4 regions of the Paenibacillus sp. FSL R10-2782 genome follow, and region 3 is predicted to be linked to each of the others. Evidence: riboswitches for the same ligand, from Rfam matches in the RefSeq annotation. Region 3 holds a riboswitch; each other region holds the start of a gene.
The links. Region 3 has a riboswitch for cyclic di-AMP ahead of NST83_RS00540 (C40 family peptidase). Riboswitches for the same ligand answer to the same signal wherever they lie in the genome.

Region 1 (3,110 bases), 2.8 Mb from region 3:
CGGGTATCGGCTACACGTTGTTGTTGTCTGCGCTCGGGGTACTGTTCGGATTTATCATTGGTCTGATCATCTCTCTGCTGCGGATGAGTGGTGTACGTATCATTGAATGGTTGGGTACAGCCTACGTAGAGGTACTTCGTGGTACACCTATGCTGGTACAGCTTATGATCATCCATTATGGAGTTGCTTTGACGCTGGGCGTCAATTTTACGCCACTTCAGTCCGGTATTATTACGTTATCTCTGAATAGCTCGGCATATCTGGCTGAAATTTTCCGTGCAGGTATCCAGGCAGTGGACCGTGGTCAGATGGAAGCGGCCCGTTCACTCGGTATGGGACGAGGCAAAGCTATGCGTCACGTCATTTTACCGCAAGCGTTCAAGTCTGTACTGCCTGCGATCGGCAATGAGTTTATTACGATTATTAAAGAGTCCTCCATCATTTCTACCATCGGTATGGTGGATATTATGTATCAGGCCCAAGTCATTAAGAACATCACCTACGAAGGATTAAGTCCGTTCGTCATCGCGGCTGCTATTTATTTTGTAATGACATTCAGCTTGTCGAAGCTGTTGGGTTTATGGGAAAGGAAGTTGAGAGCCAGTGATCACCGTTAAACAACTGCGTAAATCGTTCGGCAAAAATGAAATTTTAAAAGGCATTGATATAGATATTGCAAAAGGCGAGGTTGTTGTCGTCATTGGCCCGAGTGGTTCGGGGAAAAGTACATTTTTACGTTGTATGAATCTGCTGGAGCAGCCGACCGATGGGGAGATTTTGTTTGAGGGCGAGCCGATTACAGCCCGTGGTCATAATATTAATGCGACTCGTGAGAAAATGGGGATGGTGTTCCAGCATTTCAATCTGTTCCCGCACAAAACGGTGCTGCAAAATCTGACGCTTGCGCCAACTCAGGTTAGAGGCCAGTCAGCAAAGGAAGCGGAGAAAATTGCGCTGGAGCTGCTGCGTACCGTTGGGCTTGAAGACAAAAAGGACACCTATCCCAATCAGCTTTCCGGCGGACAGAAGCAGCGGATTGCGATTGCACGCGCCTTGGCGATGCAGCCGCATGTGATGCTCTTCGATGAGCCGACTTCTGCTTTGGACCCTGAAATGGTCGGGGAGGTGCTGGACGTGATGAAGAAGCTGGCTGAGGGTGGCATGACGATGGTCATCGTGACACATGAAATGGGCTTTGCCCGCGAGGTAGGAGACCGCATTATCTTTATGGATAACGGTCAAATTGTGGAGCAAGGTACACCGGAGCAGGTTTTTGGCACTCCAAGCCATGATCGTACCCGGGATTTTCTTGCCAAGGTTTTGTAAGAAATGAGCTTGTAAAGGCTATGAAGCAAGCCCTCCGCGGTGGAAGTTTGACGGGAGGGCTTTTTTCTTTTTTTGTCATCCTCGTTCAGATTTTTGTAACTGATTTCGATTTCATGATGACAAAATTGTAACAGATGTAGTATGATATTCGGGGTTCCCAACATTTTCATGCAGATAAGGTTACAAAATTGTGATATTATGCAGTGAGCCAAAACTTACCGGGGCAGCAGACAGCTACATTTAGACGCTGAATGCGGGACCCAAAACCATGGGAAGTGCGGGGGACGTAACAACGGCAGTAACTTCTGATCCGTCTTCATACGAATGGATGGAAGGTGCCTAGGGGTGAATTGCACAAGCATAGGGCTTCTCCTGAGTCCGAATCCGACAGCTAACTTCGCAGGCATAACAGAGGAGGTACATATCTTTTGAAACATCTTAAACGTATTGGAAAAACAATGAAATTTGCGGTGCTGGCAGCAGCCATTGCAGGATTGGCGCAGACAGCCGGGGTAGCCGACGCCGCTTCGCTTCATACCGCCAAGGAAGGTGATACCTTCTTTTTACTTGCTCAACGTTACGGGGTATCTGTAGAGAATCTGCAAAAGGAGAACCCAGATCTTGCTGCCAGCAATATATATGCAGGAGTACAAATTAAGGTGCCGGACGAGAACAAGGTAAAGGCTGCTTCGGATTCAAAGCCTCAGCTTCTTTCAGATAAAGCGCCGGCAGGTGACGGTCAACAAGTTGAAGCATGGGGCAAAACATTTAACTACAGCAAAGTAGTTGACGTGAAGGCTACAGCGTATTCCGCAGCAACCAGTGAAAATGGAAAATGGGGAGCGGTGGATTATTTCGGAAATCCGCTTAAGCTTGGTACGATTGCGGTTGACCCAAACGTAATTCCGTTGGGTACGAAAGTGTTGGTTACAGGCTATTCCCACCCGGGTTTGCCGGATCATTCTTTTGTAGCCGTAGCACGCGATAAGGGTAGCGCCATTACGGGGAAACGGATAGATATTTTCATTCCAGGCAGCCCATCTTTTGTGAGTGACTTTGGTTTTCAGAATGTGAAGCTGTACGTCATTGATAAATAGGCTGTATAAGCAAATGAATTAAGTTTACATAATATATATTATGTAAACTATAATCTGTGATCTATAATCAAATAACTTAATCGCAGGTTCAGGATTCATATATGGGTTTTGTCGATTAAAAAAGGGCTGTCTTGACGAGCAGAATGCATCTGCTGGTAAGACAGCCCTTTTAATGTTATTTCCGCTCCGAGGTATGAAGTAGCCGTGGAACCGTGACAAATTTGTAGCCCTTGGCTTTCAGCGACTGAATGAGACCCGGCAGGGATTGAACAGTGCCTTTCAGATTGGAACTTTGACCTCCACCTGCATGCATTAAAATGATGGAGCCTGGTCCGGTAGCCGGGATCACATTACGCTGAATTTGTGTTTTACTGAGTCCCTTCCAATCGAGGGAGTCTACGTTCCAATTCACAATCATGTAGCCGTGACGACGCGCCCACTGGATCTGAGGCTCCGTAATTTCACCATAGGGTGGGCGGATCAGCTTGGGGCGAAAGCCAACGGTGGCCTCCAAAATATGTTCTGTTTTCTTAATCTGGTTGCGAAAGCGTTCCGGTGAAGCTTTCCTAAAATCCGGATGAGTATAGGAATGGTTGCCTAAGGCATGGCCTTCACGTACGATACGGCGAATCATGCCAGGGTGTTTTTCCGCACGGTGACCGACGATAAAGAAGGTTGCTTTAATCC
Region 2 (3,110 bases), 1.3 Mb from region 3:
CCAGCGGCAGGAAAATCCGTATAATCGCTTTGATAAAATCCTGAAAAAAGTTGCCCATTCCTTCTCCGCGCCGCGTCAATCCCCTCATAAAAGCCGCAGCAACCGAAAAACCGGAAGCAGCCGAAGTGAACATCATCATCGTAACAAACGCCATCTGTGTCAGGTACGTAAGTCCGCTTTCTCCGCTATAATGCTGGAGATTCGTATTGGTCATAAAGCTGATCACCGTGTTAAAGGCCAGTGACGCCTCCATATTGCCGTTTCCCACCGGATTACCGGGGAGCAGTCCCTGCAAGCGCAGCAGCACATAGCTGATCGCCACAAGCACGACATTCGTAGCAATAAAGCTCATCACATACGTGGTCCAACGCATGCTCTCCAGCTTTTTCAATCCTATAACCTTATAAATCAGCTTCTCCGTTCCGCCAAACACCCGATCCGTCCGATTCGGTTCGTTGGAGAATACATGATATATATAGGTGCCCACTGGTTTCACCAGGAGCAGCAATATCACAATCACAATTCCAATTTGCAGCAGCTCCATCATCTATTCCCTCCTCCAAAATACTCCTGCGTTTGGAACAACAGACGGGTTCATCGCACCGGTCGATTGCACACGTTTGCGAAAACCCGCTGCCTCTGATGCTTCACTCATGATCTGCTGTCCCCCGCCCGCTTGATCCTGTTTAGCTGATTAGAACTTTTCAGGATTCAGGAGTGCGTAGATTAAATACACAAATACAATAGCAGTAAGCGTAAGCATAACTATCATCCTTTTCGCCCTCCCTTGGAGGTCTGCGCATCACACCAGCGTACAAACAGCAGTATCACTCCGTAACTCACAGCCATCACGAGCAGCATGTATATATCCATCATGTTCATACCCTCCCGTACCAATCCTTAATTCATCATTCTTACACTCTTGTAAAATCGCTATACAACTAAATTCGCAAATTTTAATGTATACCAGCATACCTAAGCGACTATCCGTTCAGCAGGAAACCCACCTCTCCATTCAAAGTGTAGATCACATGGTCTGCTCCCAAACCTCGATAAATCCCTTGAGGATTACAGCCTTGTGTAATGACATAGACCGAATCTGATGTCAGCGGCCGGCATATTTGCAGAAAACGGCACGTCAGATTCAAGCTGTTCTCAAACAAATACACGCAGCCAATTTCTTTTTTGGGAAAATTCCATTTCCCCGCTTGCATCGTATTGATGCGCACAACATGCTCCACACCCATTTTTTTGAGCTGTCGTTCCTCCTGAGCGCTATTCGTCAGAACCGCAAACGCCAGTTTTTTGTACATAAGCAATTTCACAAAATTTCTGCCCGATTCATTCGGTGCAGTGACAATGATTAGCCGACCTTCCATCAGTAGCTCCTCTCCCGGTATAAAAAGACAACAAAAAGAAGCCAAAGGAAAAAGGCTTTCCTCCGGCTTCTTACGTAACCATGATAAAATAAACCATGGCTGCACACGGCGGTTTGTTGCCTCTCCCTGTACGCTTACGAGGTTAGCTGTCGGATTCGGACGTGAGAGTCGCCCTATTTCTGGCACTTGGCCAGAAAATTCACCCCATGAGACACACGGCCCTTTAAAAGCCGAATAGATCTCCTTTGGTTCCCCCGCTTTTGCAACTGCAAAATTCAGCGCTATAGACAATTCGTTGCTGCTTCATTCACTTCATTTGAAATTACGTCTTGAATCATACACCCGCGCAAGGAACACTGTAAAGCTCACCTGCAGGGTTATAAATCGGTCTTTGGAGCATAAAAGATTAATAATAGCGCTTACAACATAAATATCCTTCTCCCAGCTCCTTCAATCTCGGTTTTTCATCCCTTTTCGAAAATGAAGAGGCATGTCAATATTGGCGTATGGGGAGTATTTTTTGTAAAAGAGAAAGAAAAAGTGCTGTATGTACCTGATAAACGCCGATTGAACCTGTTTTCACCATGAGAAACACCGCTATTTGCCCCATTTGCAGTGCCATTTGCCGTTTTGGACAAAATACGATTTTACAGTAGCAGATGGCGCATTACATCTATTTATAGACTTGCAGCCCTTCGTTAAATTTCTTACAATTTAATTGTAGAATATCAAATTAGGAGGAAAACCATGACCGTTTATGAATATGATGCACAAACCCTGCAAGGGAAAGAGCTTCCGTTGTCCACATACGAAGGAAAAGTGCTGCTTATCGTGAATACAGCCAGCAAATGCGGGCTAACCCCCCAATACAAGGCGCTACAAGAGCTATATGACCAATACCATGAGCAGGGTCTTGAAATCTTGGGGTTTCCCAGCAACCAGTTTGCCAAGCAAGAGCCGGGCTCCAGCGAGGACATTTCGGAGTTTTGCCAGATTAACTATGGAGTTACGTTTCCGATGTTTGCCAAAATAGATGTCAATGGCGATCAGGCGCACCCTTTATTTCGCTACCTCACCCAAACAGCTCCGGGCGTATTAGGCTCCAAAGCGATCAAATGGAATTTTACTAAATTTTTGATTACACACGAAGGTAACGTATTTAAGCGCTATGCCCCACAGACAACTCCGGATAAATTGGCGGGGGACATCGAGAAGCTCTTGCAGCAAAGCTGACAGGCTTTTTCATCACCTTCTCACAAGCAGCCAATCCCAATGGCTGCTCCTGTGGATAGGAAAAAGGGATATTTTTGTTCAGCTTATATAACAAAAAAGCATCCAATCACGTCAAAAACGTGTCAGGATGCTTTTTAGCTGTGTCTTGCATGTAATGCGGTCGAGAGGACTCGAACCTCCACGGGCGTACGCCCACTACCCCCTCAAGATAGCGTGTCTGCCATTCCACCACGACCGCAAATTCTAATGTTTTGAGGCAACAGATTTATTATACTCCCTTATATTCTATTTGTAAACATAAATACAATAATATTTTATGAAGTGAAATAAACTAACACGTAAAAGCTATAAAAATATTTAATTTGACATATTAGTACTACAAGTGTAAATATATATTACATAATAACTCTAAAATTTTTCTTAATCCGTTTTGTGAGTTACTTAATATAACATAAATATTCTATTCCAAGGGGGCGAATCGCCTTGCACAAAGGCAAT
Region 3 (3,110 bases):
GAGGAAGGACGATGGATTGTCCGGAAATATAATTTTTCCAGTTTTATGAAAGGGATTGCATTCGTGGATGAAGTTGCTGCTATATCGGAAGCATTTAATCATCATCCATTTATTACGATTGATTATAAGACCGTGACCCTGCGTTTAACCTCCTGGGATGACGGTGGCATTATGGCCGTGGATATTAAGGAAGCCCAACAATATAATGAAGCTTTTGAGAAAATGCGTAGCAGTCATTGAGCTAATCGTAGCCTGCCGTATGATAAAAGCGCCTTCGATATACAACAATGCTGTTGTATGCCGAAGGCGCTTTTATCATAGAACACGAGGCTGGTGGTCGGGATGATATACCATACAATGAAACGCCTTCTTGCCATCGGGAGTCTGACGTTCATAGGTATCGGTAAGCTCAAATCCGGCTGCCTTGTAAGCACGGATGGCGCGCCCATTCCAGGTCAGCACCTCCAGATCAATTTCATTCTCAGGATTGCGTCGTCTGGCTTCCTCGGCAATGGCACGGACAAATTCGGCGCCTCTGCCATGTCCACACAATCCGGGATGCATTCCCAGACCTAGCCGGGTCACGCCAATCATCGGGAAATATTGAGCAAATCCGGTTAGTATGTTCTCGTCGTCCAATACGGCTACGTATTGATCTTGGCGAAGCGAGGGGCTTCCAAATTCGACCTCAAGCGCCTTCATTTGTTCCCAAGGCAGCCAGCCGTATATATTGTAGGGTGGATCATAGCGCCACTCACATATCGCAGCCGCCTGCTGCTCGTCCATCGGCACGATTCGGTAGTTAGATATTGAGGCAGGCATGTCTTCCCGTCCTCCTTTTACAAGTACTTAAACCATTAACAACAGATTGTAGACAAGTTGCAGGGGATTGGCAAGCGTGTTTATTTCATACCCAAGTCGGGTATACATTCAATAAGAAGGCTTTACTGCTCATATGCTCCCCCCGCCGTGACGGTAAAACCGACGATGTTCGCAACAACTGAAACCTTTTGAGGTGTCAGTTCGTCAGTAAAGATAACGTTTCTGATGTCGCGGACATAAAAAACCGCAATTCGATTCCGGCCAGAATCAAATTGCGGCTCAGGTTAGCTTGCTGTTCGTTAGTTATTCTACGTTGTCGTCATCAGGAGTTTCAGAAGCTACAGCGTGGTAAGCATCTGTGCTCATAATTCTTTTGGCACCGACATATCGGTTAGCGTAATAATTTTCGTTCAGTGAGCTAACAACTACACCACGTGAAGATGAGGAGTGGGCAAATTTCCCTTCACCCATGAAGATACCTACATGGGAAATGCCTCTACCTGTGGTGTTGAAGAACACCAGGTCTCCAGGTCTCATTTCATCGCGGGATACGGAAGATCCCATTTTGAATTGTGATCCGGATTGATGCGGCAGTTTAATTCCCAGTTTTTGATATACATACATTGTGAAGCCGGAGCAATCGAATCCGTCGAGTGTAGTGCCTCCGCTTCTGTAGCTCGTTCCTTTGGTATCTTGGATGACCTGGTCCATCTTGGAGTCTGCAAATGCACTGCCGCCACCGAATGTAAAAGATGTAAAGGCAATGGCAAGACCCATGACTGCGATTGTTAGTTTCTTCTTCAAAAAAAATATACCCCTTCCAATGCCTGCGAGGTTAGCTTAAGGATTCGGTAGAAGGTTCCCCTATGACCACTCTGTTGCGAGATCAATTCACCCAAACTGGTTCCCCCGCTTCCTAGGTGCCAGGAATTAGGCTTAACTTAAGATGTGCACCTTGGAGAGCAGTATTCACGATAACGATGCTTTAAGGTAAAGGTTACAATAAAGATTACAAAGTTGTTACTATCAGTTCACTGCGATTATTGTAACAAAGTCGGCTGGCTTTGGCAAATGTTTCATCGCAAAAAGTTACAAAAAAATCTGCTCCCTTTATCGCGGGAACAGATTTTGTTAAGAGTATTCAGTTATGTGCCGTTTACATGGATAGGAATGGATATAGATAGTCGCCTTTCGACAGCCAGAAATTGCTCAGGAGGAACGGAGTGGGGGTTCAACCTCTGCCGGAGATATCGGTATGCCATAGGCGGTACTGTGAACTGATGTGCCATAGCCTGACCAGACTGGTAACAAAATGATACGTTTGCTGGAGAATGAGTGCCAGCATGCCAGTCCAAATCATCGCCACCGTGCCGAATAGGCCAAGGACAAGCAGCACACCTGCGCCGAGCAGAAGCGAAATACCGATAGCCGGGAGGATTTGGCGAAAGAAGGCGAGCAGCGACGGCAGTATGGCGTGACCACCTACGGTGCCTAACTGCATGTACAGGATGCACTGGCGGATGAACCAGCCATAGGCGATCCAACCGATGGCATAGGGCAGCACATGCAGCAGATAGGCGGGAGATTGCAGCGCCCCGGCTACGATAGGGTAGAGCCTCGGCACCACCCAGAAAGCAGGGAGCAGCAGGAGCCCAAGCTCGATGATGTAATAGATAATAGATGATAAACCATGACGTTTCATTCCACGGAAGAAAGACAGACTTTGCGGCTCGGTTGCATGGGTGTGCAGACTTTGGTATATTCCCGCCCGGATGAAGGGGGTAATCAGTATACGCAGCGCCGTTGCCCCCAGTAGTATCCACAGATACATATGAACCTCCCGGTTGTCCGTCAGGGCAATATGGCTCTCCATCCAAAACAAGGTCTTTCCCAGTTCGTTTTGACCCTGGTCAGGGTAGCGCAGCAGCAGGGGAGTAACGGCGGATTGTACCACTCGATAGAGAAAAACGCCCCATAGCAGTCGATACAGAAACAGAATGATGACAATATAAAATTGTATGCGCACAAGCGCCCAGCCTTCTTTTATAACAATACGCATCTATAGACACCTCACCATGACAGACTTCCAAGCATTGTCTCCAGCAGCTTGGTTACACTTATGCTCCAACGGGTCTGTGTTTTCTCGTCCAGTTCGGCCTTCAGGTTGTTGTTGATATGCTTGTTCTCCAGTGCAATCGTGTACAGTGGATCAACAATCACATGAGAGACCGGGGATGCACTTTTAAGTCGATAGGTGGTGCTTTTGCCCATACCGTCCCATGCCTTGA
Region 4 (3,110 bases), 1.4 Mb from region 3:
CTGCCACGACGGTATGCGTCAACAGCTCACTCATACTGTCCACAACATCCTCATTCCGGTCGATGCCTAGCACCTCGCACCCCATATCTACCAATTGCAAAGCCAGGCTTGAGCCAAATCGTCCCAAACCAATAACTACAAACTGCTGCGTTTTCATATCTACTCTAGAACTCCCTTATCCTATAATCATTTTGCCTTCCGGATGACGATATAATTCCTTACCCTTTTTGGGTCCTAGCGCATACGCCAGTGTAAGTGGGCCGAGTCTACCTGCAAACATCGTCAGGGTAATGACCAGCTTGCCTATAAACGTCAAATCAGGTGTAAGTCCCATCGACAATCCCACCGTCCCAAATGCAGACACCGCCTCGAACAATATCATTAGAAAATGATGATCCTCGGTTGCTGACAAAATCATCGTCACGCCAATCACAAACAGCAACCCCAGCAGTGTAATGGTCAAAGCCTTGTAAATTCGCCCCTGCGCAAGCCGGTATTTGAACAGTACAATATCCTCTCGACCTCGCAGCATCGAAATCACGGCTCCAATGAGCAGCGCAAACGTTGTCGTCTTAATCCCGCCTCCAGTAGAGCCAGGAGAAGCACCGATAAACATCAATATAATGATGAAAAACTGCGTAGCCTGTCGCAAGCCAGCGATATCTAACGTATTGGCACCTGCGGTGCGCGGTGTTACGGACTGGAATAAAGATCCCAGCAGTTTTCCACCCCAATCCAGCGAGCCCAGTGTCTTCGGATTGGTAAACTCGAATACAAAGATGACAAGCGTGCCGACTACGATCAGGGTAGCCGTCATACTGAGTACCACCTTGGTATGCAAGGAAAGTCTCCCACGCTTGCGGTATTCTACCAGGTCCGACATAACCACAAAGCCGATGCCACCCGAAATAATCAGAAACATAGCTGTAAAATTAACAATAGGATCATACACATAACCTGTCAGGCTGCGAAAGTGACCGAATAAATCAAAGCCCGCATTGTTAAACATGGAAATGGCATGCCAGATTCCAAAATAAATCGCCCTGCCTACGGGCATATCAAAGGACCAGCGAATCGCGAATATCGTGGCGCACACGCCCTCAATGATTAGGGAGTACAGCAACACCCTGCGGATCAATCCGACAATTCCCTCAACAGAGGTCTGGTTCATCGCTTCCTGCAAAATCAGGCGCTCCCGCAAGGAAATGCGGCGCTTGAATACCAGCGCAATCAAAGTAGCCATCGTCATAAAGCCGAGACCGCCAATCTGAATCAGCGCAGCGATAACCACCTGACCAAAGGTGGTAAAGAAGGTACCGGTATCCTTAACGACAAGACCTGTAACACAGGTTGCGGAGGCGGCTGTAAACAAAGCATCTATAAATGCAAGCGGCTTCCCCGTTGTATTGGAAATCGGCAGCATTAACAACAAGCTGCCTATAAGAATGATAATGGCAAAACCCGCAACGAATATCTGCGGTGGAGAAAGCCGAAGCCATCTTGCATTGGGATTCATCTATTTATCACTGCTCCTACTTGGTGAATTATGAGCATGGAGACGCTCCGGGTGCAGATTGTTCTTATGATTGCTGTTACCCCCGGATTTTTTTCTGATTTTTAAGCCCTTTTAATGGTTAAAATCCGGTGGTAGCTTATGCTTACGATGCGAGCTTTCCTATGGAAAGCTTTCAGGCAACCGCTTCGCTTCTTCAGAACCATTCTGCCCCCTCCGCTACTGCCAGCTCATAAAATCACCAATCTCTTTTCAGTTTCTTTAGTCCGTTTCTTTTAGAGAAAACAGCGATCGGAAGATCAAATGGATCGCGAAGCGGGCTTAACTCAGCTACGTTTTAATAACACAAAAAAAGACACCGGAAATCCGAGTGCCTGACTTGGTTCCTGTTCACAGCCTACGAGGTTAGCTGACGGATTCGGGCTGCACAGTATGCCCTATTCACACTTCCGGTCCGGGACCGGCTGTAAAATTCACCCCAGTAACATGGTTCCCCCGTTTTCCTATGGAAATTCGGCTCAATTGTATATCGTTAACTATATATTTCATATGCATTGTCTCAACAGATTATAATCCTTCTATATACAGAGCACAAAACCGATTTCGCCGAAATAACGTTAAATTAGCGGTAATTGGAGAATACGCCGCCTTTAATCGCAACTTATCTAATTTTATTGAAACTTTAAACTGCTTTCACTCCATTTTCATGAATATCGTAGGTCTGTTGGCGGGAACCTGTGCAGTATGATATCTTTAATGGATGTTCTTATTTACAGATTAAGGAGGAAACTCATGAATCCTATCGGGAAACCGGTCGTGCTCACGGCCAACTTCAAAAGATTAGGCTTGCTGGGCGGGATTGGCCTGATTTGCTTTTTTGTCTTTCAATTGCTTATTCCCTCGTTTAGTAATCCGAATCCGGAAGCACTGACGAATGCCAAGGTCATCAGCAAGCAGGAAGCAGTCATGCACGCACTGGACTTCGCCCGCTCCGAGCTGGGCTATACCGAATTACGGTCTAAGGAGCCTCTGGTGACCTATCAGGCCGAGACGGATTTGTACGGTTATTTATCCAGAGAAAAGCTGCTTCAACAGTATGATCGTATTTGGAAAAAAAGGTATCCCTACGAAACCTTCCGTGTCGATTTGCAGGAACCATCTTCCAAAAGCAAACTGCAAATTCATGTAGATTTGTCCACTGGCAAAGTCGTTAGCTTTAAACGAATGACCTCCAGCACCAGTTACACACAAGCTGATATTTCTACGGATGAGCAAGCACGTAGCAGGCTTGTACGTGCAGCCGAGGGAGACATGACGCTGGAAGCGAAGGAGCAGGCAGCGACAGCCTGGGTAAAACGCTTTGGCTTTAAGCCGTCGGACTTGAAGCTCGCGACAACCGCAGGCGAGGGTGGATTGAAGTATACCGTGGACGATAAGAAAATCGGTTCCTCGGTGCTTACACTGGCCTTTACTTTTGAAGACGGGGATGTTCGCTCGTTTACACAAAGCTTTTCGGCCCCATCGTCCTATACGGATTATGTCAAAAAACAAACGTACTGGGCAAACTGGATGACCTACGCGGGTTATGCCTTATTAA

Region 1: linked by a shared signal. The riboswitch ahead of NST83_RS13105 (3D domain-containing protein) and the one ahead of NST83_RS00540 (C40 family peptidase) in region 3 are both predicted to bind cyclic di-AMP.
Region 2: linked by a shared signal. The riboswitch ahead of NST83_RS06490 (hypothetical protein) and the one ahead of NST83_RS00540 (C40 family peptidase) in region 3 are both predicted to bind cyclic di-AMP.
Region 4: linked by a shared signal. The riboswitch ahead of NST83_RS19450 (TrkH family potassium uptake protein) and the one ahead of NST83_RS00540 (C40 family peptidase) in region 3 are both predicted to bind cyclic di-AMP.

What each region holds. Positions count from the first base shown of each region.
Region 1 covers NZ_CP151951.1:2,903,174-2,906,283, reverse strand. The annotation lists gene NST83_RS13115 (ABC transporter substrate-binding protein/permease) at 1-617, shown strand, start outside; gene NST83_RS13110 (amino acid ABC transporter ATP-binding protein) at 604-1,326, shown strand; cyclic di-AMP (ydaO/yuaA leader) riboswitch at 1,575-1,747, shown strand; gene NST83_RS13105 (3D domain-containing protein) at 1,755-2,423, shown strand; gene NST83_RS13100 (polysaccharide deacetylase family protein) at 2,599-3,110, opposite strand, start outside.
Region 2 covers NZ_CP151951.1:1,402,357-1,405,466, reverse strand. The annotation lists gene kdpA (potassium-transporting ATPase subunit KdpA) at 1-544, opposite strand, end outside; gene NST83_RS06490 (hypothetical protein) at 984-1,379, opposite strand; cyclic di-AMP (ydaO/yuaA leader) riboswitch at 1,495-1,670, opposite strand; gene NST83_RS06485 (glutathione peroxidase) at 2,127-2,612, shown strand; tRNA gene NST83_RS06480 (tRNA-Leu) at 2,768-2,850, opposite strand.
Region 3 covers NZ_CP151951.1:134,860-137,969, forward strand. The annotation lists gene NST83_RS00530 (4a-hydroxytetrahydrobiopterin dehydratase) at 1-240, shown strand, start outside; gene NST83_RS00535 (GNAT family N-acetyltransferase) at 316-822, opposite strand; gene NST83_RS00540 (C40 family peptidase) at 1,126-1,626, opposite strand; cyclic di-AMP (ydaO/yuaA leader) riboswitch at 1,632-1,769, opposite strand; gene NST83_RS00545 (hypothetical protein) at 2,054-2,881, opposite strand; gene NST83_RS00550 (M1 family metallopeptidase) at 2,893-3,110, opposite strand, start outside.
Region 4 covers NZ_CP151951.1:4,294,698-4,297,807, forward strand. The annotation lists gene NST83_RS19445 (TrkA family potassium uptake protein) at 1-157, opposite strand, end outside; gene NST83_RS19450 (TrkH family potassium uptake protein) at 176-1,516, opposite strand; cyclic di-AMP (ydaO/yuaA leader) riboswitch at 1,893-2,042, opposite strand; gene NST83_RS19455 (type II CAAX endopeptidase family protein) at 2,306-3,110, shown strand, end outside.